One region of the Rossellomorea sp. GCM10028870 genome, then DNA from elsewhere that is predicted to be linked to it. Evidence: a T-box and tRNA genes for the amino acid it is inferred to sense, from the RefSeq annotation. Region 1 holds a T-box; the other holds one or more tRNA genes.
What was found. The T-box of region 1 lies ahead of thrS (threonine--tRNA ligase). A T-box ahead of a tRNA ligase gene usually reads a tRNA of that ligase, here a tRNA-Thr.
Positions count from the first base shown of each region.

Region 2: it has a tRNA-Thr gene. The T-box ahead of thrS (threonine--tRNA ligase) is inferred to sense a tRNA for this amino acid. The anticodon was not compared.

Region 1 is NZ_JBHTGN010000001.1:1,286,372-1,289,621, reverse strand. Features, by position in the region: gene ACFQWC_RS06760 (undecaprenyl-diphosphate phosphatase) at 1-672, shown strand, start outside; T-box leader at 743-963, shown strand; T-box leader at 997-1,220, shown strand; gene thrS (threonine--tRNA ligase) at 1,271-2,494, shown strand; gene pyrH (UMP kinase) at 2,689-3,250, shown strand, end outside.
Region 2 is NZ_JBHTGN010000005.1:434,383-437,632, reverse strand. Features, by position in the region: tRNA gene ACFQWC_RS20530 (tRNA-Phe) at 1-44, opposite strand, end outside; tRNA gene ACFQWC_RS20525 (tRNA-Asp) at 107-183, opposite strand; tRNA gene ACFQWC_RS20520 (tRNA-Met) at 274-347, opposite strand; tRNA gene ACFQWC_RS20515 (tRNA-Ser) at 374-466, opposite strand; tRNA gene ACFQWC_RS20510 (tRNA-Ile) at 475-548, opposite strand; tRNA gene ACFQWC_RS20505 (tRNA-Met) at 578-651, opposite strand; tRNA gene ACFQWC_RS20500 (tRNA-Ala) at 706-781, opposite strand; tRNA gene ACFQWC_RS20495 (tRNA-Pro) at 789-865, opposite strand; tRNA gene ACFQWC_RS20490 (tRNA-Arg) at 873-949, opposite strand; tRNA gene ACFQWC_RS20485 (tRNA-Leu) at 1,006-1,094, opposite strand; tRNA gene ACFQWC_RS20480 (tRNA-Gly) at 1,100-1,174, opposite strand; tRNA gene ACFQWC_RS20475 (tRNA-Leu) at 1,183-1,267, opposite strand; tRNA gene ACFQWC_RS20470 (tRNA-Lys) at 1,302-1,377, opposite strand; tRNA gene ACFQWC_RS20465 (tRNA-Thr) at 1,398-1,473, opposite strand; tRNA gene ACFQWC_RS20460 (tRNA-Val) at 1,530-1,605, opposite strand; tRNA gene ACFQWC_RS20455 (tRNA-Glu) at 1,647-1,721, opposite strand; gene ACFQWC_RS20450 (AEC family transporter) at 1,975-2,877, opposite strand; gene ACFQWC_RS20445 (aldehyde dehydrogenase family protein) at 2,968-3,250, opposite strand, start outside.

The sequences.
Region 1 (3,250 bases):
ACGTTTAAAGTTGTGATTCAATTAGGATCAATTTTAGCAGTTGTCATTGTATTTAGAGAAAGATTTAAAGATTTGCTCGGATTTAAACACCGTACCGCAAATAAATCATCCAATTTAAAATTAACCCATATTCTGGCTGGATTAATTCCTGCAGTGATCCTGGGCTTGTTATTTGAGGATTATATCGATGAGCATCTTTTTTCGCTTAATACAGTTCTGGCTGGTTTAACAATCGGTGCTTTCCTCATGATTGCAGCGGATTTGTTTCGTCCCAAGATTGTCACAGTGGAGAATGTCGATCAGATAACCCATAAAAAAGCGCTGATGATTGGGCTTATTCAATGCTTATCATTATGGCCAGGTTTTTCTCGGTCGGGTTCGACCATTTCTGGAGGGGTTTTACTTGGGTTAAGCTACCGGGCAGCATCAGATTTCACATTTATTATGGCGGTTCCGATCATGTTGGGAGCAAGTTCGCTTTCTCTTATGAAGAACTGGATGTATTTTACCCCTGAGTTTTTACCGTTTCTATTGGTTGGGTTCTTAAGTGCATTTCTTTTTGCTTATCTGTCGATACACTTTTTTCTGAAGGTGATTAATAAAATCAAACTAATTCCTTTTGCGATCTATCGGCTTGTTCTAGTCGCGATTATTTTTCTTTTTTTTATTTAAACACTCTTGACAGTTAGAAAATACTACCATATAATTTCAATAACAAATTTAACAAAATTGAATATACTATACGAAAGCGAAGATGAGGACATGATTCATTCCGTTTTTTCTTGATCAGAGAGCAGGGTCACCGGCTGAGAGCCCTGAAGAGAAAGGAATGCCTTACCACCTCGGAGCTATTATGGTGAAATGTCAGTATCCATAATCGGGAAAACCGTTATCTTACTTAAGCGAAGAGTAATATTTACACTTCTGAATTAGGGTGGAACCACGACCGCACTCGTCCCTTGGTTAGGGATGGGTGCGGTTTTTTTATTAATTGAATAAAAAGTGATGAAGAGGACACGAATCATTTGCTGTTTTTCTTACCAGAGAACAGGGTCACATGGCTGAGAGCCCTGAAGAAAAGGAAATGATTTACCACCTTGGAGCTATTATGGTGAAATGTCAGTATCCATAATCGGGAAAACCGTTATCAACTTTGAGCGGAGGGCTTCTGTTTAGCACTTCGGAATTAGGGTGGTACCACGACCGCATTCGTCCCTTGACAGGGATGAATGCGGTTTTTTATATGAAAAAATGATTAGGAGGAGACAAAATGTCAATTCAATCTGAAGTGGAAAAGCGAAATCACAGGAAATTAGGTCAGGAGCTGGAGCTGTTTGTATCGATGGAGGAAGCACCAGGGATGCCCTTTTATTTACCGAAAGGGATGCTACTACGTAATGAGTTAGAAGACTTTTGGAAGAGGGAACATCGGAAAGCAGCATACCAGGAGATTAGGACTCCCATTATGATGAAGCAGGAGCTATGGGAAAAGTCGGGGCACTGGGATCATTACCATGAGAATATGTATTTCTCAGAGGTAGATGATCAGAAATATGCAATCAAGCCAATGAGTTGCCCAGGGGCAGTCTTGATCTATAAAAGCAAGAGAAGAAGTTATCGTGAATTACCCCTTCGTTACGCTGAACTGGGATTAGTTCATCGACATGAGCTATCGGGTTCATTAAGCGGATTATTGAGAGTCCGTTCCTTCACTCAGGATGATGCTCATCTATTTGTTAGGGAAGATCAAATTCGGTCGGAGCTTCATAAAGTATTGGATCTTATCGATCTTTTCTATAGTAAATTCGGGTTTGACTATAAGGTCGAGCTTTCGACTCGGCCGGAAGATTTTATGGGCTCCGTCGAATTATGGGATCAAGCCGAAGGAGATCTGGAAGCTGTATTGAAAGAGAGAGGAGTCAATTATCAGATCAATAAAGGAGACGGTGCTTTCTACGGGCCTAAAATAGACTTTCATATACTGGACGTTCTTGGGCGAAGCTGGCAATGTGGTACGGTCCAACTTGATTTCCAAATGCCTGAAAAATTCGAGTGTGAATATATTGGCGAAGACAATGGAGCAGTCAGACCGATTATGATTCACCGAGCCATTTACGGTTCAATCGAACGCTTTATGGCAATCATCATTGAACATTTCGGAGGAGATTTTCCCCTTTGGTTAGCTCCCCACCAGGTCAAAATCCTTCCGATCTCCGACGCACATCTCCAATATGCTCAAAGTGTGAAGTCTCAATTAGAAAGAGAAGGGTTTAGGGTAGAAATCGATGATCGTGTAGAAAAAGTCGGTATGAAAATCAGAGAAGCAGAGATGCAAAAAGTTCCATATATGATGATAATAGGGGATAAGGAGGTCGAAAGTGATACTATTTCGTTACGTAAGAGAAAGGAAGGAAACGTAGGTGTGTTGGAGTTAAATGAGGTTATGGTGAAATTACAAGAAGAGGTAAATGGCTTGGGTAGTAAGGCCAACTAATTCAAAAATCCACTTGAACATTTCCTGTATTTTCTATACAATGAGAGAAGGAAAATTCTGAATAGTGCGAGAGGGGGAGAAGGAATGTTAATCAATCATCAATCATATTTCAGCATTTCTTCTCCTATAAAAAGAACTAAAAGGGTATTCATTCCCTTTTTAGTTCTTTTTTTATGTCCAGGGGAGGAATAGTGATGAGATACAAGCGTGTGTTAATTAAATTAAGTGGTGGAGCGTTGGCGGATAAGGAAGGAAATAATTTTGGCACTGAAGAGCTTGATCACATTGCAGGCGAAATCATGTCGATCGTCAATATGGGGATTGAAGTTTCCATAGTTGTGGGCGGGGGCAATATATTTCGAGGAAGTCTGGCAGATACTTGGGGGATTGAGCGGGTAGAAGCTGATAGCATTGGTACTCTTGGAACGATCATCAACAGTTTAATGCTTAGAGGTGTGCTGAAAAGTAAGACCGACAAAGAAGTTCGAGTGATGACCTCTATCCCAGTATCAACGGTTGCCGAACCTTATATTCGCCTTCGTGCCGTTCACCATCTTGACAAAGGATACATTGTCATATTCGGTGGAGGAAACGGTCAACCTTTCGTAACGACGGATTACCCCAGCGTTCAGCGAGCAATCGAAACGAATAGTGAGGCCATCCTGGTAGCAAAGCAGGGAGTAGATGGTGTTTTCACAAGTGACCCAAAACGGGATAAAAAGGCGAAGATGTACCATAATTTAAATTATGATGACG
Region 2 (3,250 bases), on a different contig from region 1:
CATGGATTTTCAGTCCATTGCTCTACCAACTGAGCTACTGAGCCATATTATATAGAAGATTAAATTTTCAAGTGATTAACTTCAATGTTACCAAGCAAATAAAAAATGGCGGTCCGGACGGGACTCGAACCCGCGACCTCCTGCGTGACAGGCAGGCATTCTAACCAACTGAACTACCGGACCAAAGTTTTTTCGCGATAGCGAAAATAACTATCCATGCGTGACTTATGAAAGATTAAGGATAACCTCTTATAAATATAAGTCAAAATGGTATTGCGGGGACAGGATTTGAACCTGCGACCTTCGGGTTATGAGCCCGACGAGCTACCGAACTGCTCCACCCCGCGACGATATAAATTTGTAAAGGTAAATATGGAGGAGGAAGGGGGATTCGAACCCCCGCGGGCTGTTACACCCCTGTCGGTTTTCAAGACCGATCCCTTCAGCCGGACTTGGGTATTCCTCCGTGTATAATGGACCCTGTAGGACTCGAACCTACGACCGGACGGTTATGAGCCGTCTGCTCTAACCAACTGAGCTAAGGGTCCTTATCAATCGTGCGATTTGTATTGAGTAATAGCGGCGGAGGGGATCGAACCCCCGACCTCACGGGTATGAACCGTACGCTCTAGCCAGCTGAGCTACACCGCCACGAAATATTTAGAATGTTTTTTGCACTTCTATAAAACCAATGAATGAAGTTCATGGTGGAGCCTAGCGGGATCGAACCGCTGACCTCCTGCGTGCAAAGCAGGCGCTCTCCCAGCTGAGCTAAGGCCCCAAAGAAGTGGTCGGGAAGACAGGATTCGAACCTGCGACCCCTTGGTCCCAAACCAAGTGCTCTACCAAGCTGAGCTACTTCCCGAAATATATGGCGCGCCCGAGAGGAGTCGAACCCCTAACCTTTTGATCCGTAGTCAAACGCTCTATCCAATTGAGCTACGGGCGCTAAACAATTCATTAATGACAAAGTAAGGAAAGTTACTTTGCTGTCGCAAAAAACTTTGGTGCCGAGGACCGGAATCGAACCGGTACGGTAGTCACCTACCGCAGGATTTTAAGTCCTGTGCGTCTGCCAGTTCCGCCACCCCGGCAAGTCTGGAGCGGAAGACGGGATTCGAACCCGCGACCCCCACCTTGGCAAGGTGGTGTTCTACCACTGAACTACTTCCGCGAAATAAATGGTGCGGGTGAAGGGACTTGAACCCCCACGCCTTGCGGCGCCAGATCCTAAGTCTGGTGCGTCTGCCAATTCCGCCACACCCGCAAAATGTTAGATGTTTCGCATTCGCGAAAATCTTTGGTGAGCCATGAAGGACTCGAACCTTCGACCCTCTGATTAAAAGTCAGATGCTCTACCAACTGAGCTAATGGCTCATATATAGCAAGAAACCAAATGGTGCCGGCAAGAGGACTTGAACCCCCAACCTACTGATTACAAGTCAGTTGCTCTACCAGTTGAGCTACACCGGCATATTTAATTCATGGAAGCAGTTTAAGGAAAGATATTTTGCTAGCGCAAAAATCTTTGGTGGAGGATGACGGGATCGAACCGCCGACCCTCTGCTTGTAAGGCAGATGCTCTCCCAGCTGAGCTAATCCTCCAAAATGTAAATGCTGAGTTATTTTGCTACCGCAAAAAACTTTGGTGACCCATACGGGATTCGAACCCGTGTTACCGCCGTGAAAGGGCGGTGTCTTAACCGCTTGACCAATGGGCCATATTTTCTTAACGTCCCGCTTAAGGACATGTATAACTATATCAGCTAATTTCGTAGAAGTCAACTTCTAGTTAACAAAAAACGAAAACTTTTTTCGCCATACTCAGCTTACCATTTTGGTAAGCCGAAAAAGAATATACCATATCTTTAAACATTATATCAATAGGAAAAATGACAAACTATCCAATTCAACTCAAATAAATTTACTGATCCCCTCCATAGATAATTACGAGATCAGTAAATCAATCTGGGACTACATCGCTAAATATATAACAACCGGAAGCGTGACAATGCTCATAATAGTAGAAATCAGCGTCGCACTTGAAACATTCTGCGGTTCTGTCTGGAACTGGATCGCATACATCGTAGTGTTAGCCGCTGTTGGTGTTGCCGCCATAATGATCATGATTTGCTTAGTCATGTCATCCAAAGGCATAGGCAGAACGAGTAGAGCTGCAATCATTGGGGAGGCGATCAATTTCAGTGATAAAGATGTATAGAGCTTCTTCCAATCAATCGCTTTGATCGAGATATTGGCTAATTGCATGCCAAGAGTAAGCATAATGAACGGGATCGCTGCATCCGCTATGAAATCGATCGCTTGCATGAATGTTTTGCTGATTGGCACATGAAGCAATTGGAAAGCGATGCCCCCCATTGCCCCATACACCATAGGCATTCTTTTCACTGCTTGCAGTGCTGCTTTTACACCGTTCTGCTGGGCACTCCCTTTTGCTGCATAGAATACTCCCAACGTGCTCATCAATAATTGTTGAATGACCATGAGGACAATGGCGATTTCAAGTCCTGCTGCCCCGAAGAGAAAAAAAGCGAGCGGCGTTCCATAGTTTCCGTTATTCATGAAAGCCGAGGATAATACAAGCCCGCATCGCTCCGGCTCTGTAAACCGGTAAACTTTCGACAAGATGGTAACCAGTAAGATGATAATCAAACATAATCCAATCATATAGAGGGTCAATAGACCGTACGTACTATTAATGGACTGTTCGTAGAAAGTTCGAAACACTAAAAAAGGCACCATCACATAGATGGCCATTCTTGAAAGGTTCTTAGTATCAAGTGACAGGTATTTTTGTGATACAAATCCTATCCCGAACACAAAGAAAATCGGAAGCAAAATGGTGATAAATGACATGTTTTGGTCCCTCCGCTTGATGATAAAAGGACTGTTTCCGATAAGAAGGCACCCCCCCCTTAAAGACAAACAGCCCTGATGTTGATTCATTTATATATTGAATACCACGATTCTTTCTTCAGTCATTTCCTGGATGGCATATTTAGGACCTTCTTTTCCAGATCCACTCTTCTTTACTCCTCCGTAAGGCATTTGATCGACACGGTATCCTGAAGTATCATTGATCATCAGTCCACCGACTTCGATTTCATCGGCCGCTTTCATGGCAAAGGCTAAACTATTTGTAAATAAGCCAGCCTGAAGCCCATACTCGGAGTCGTTCACTCTTGCGATTACTTCTTCTTCTGTTTGATAGGTAGTGACGGCAACAACG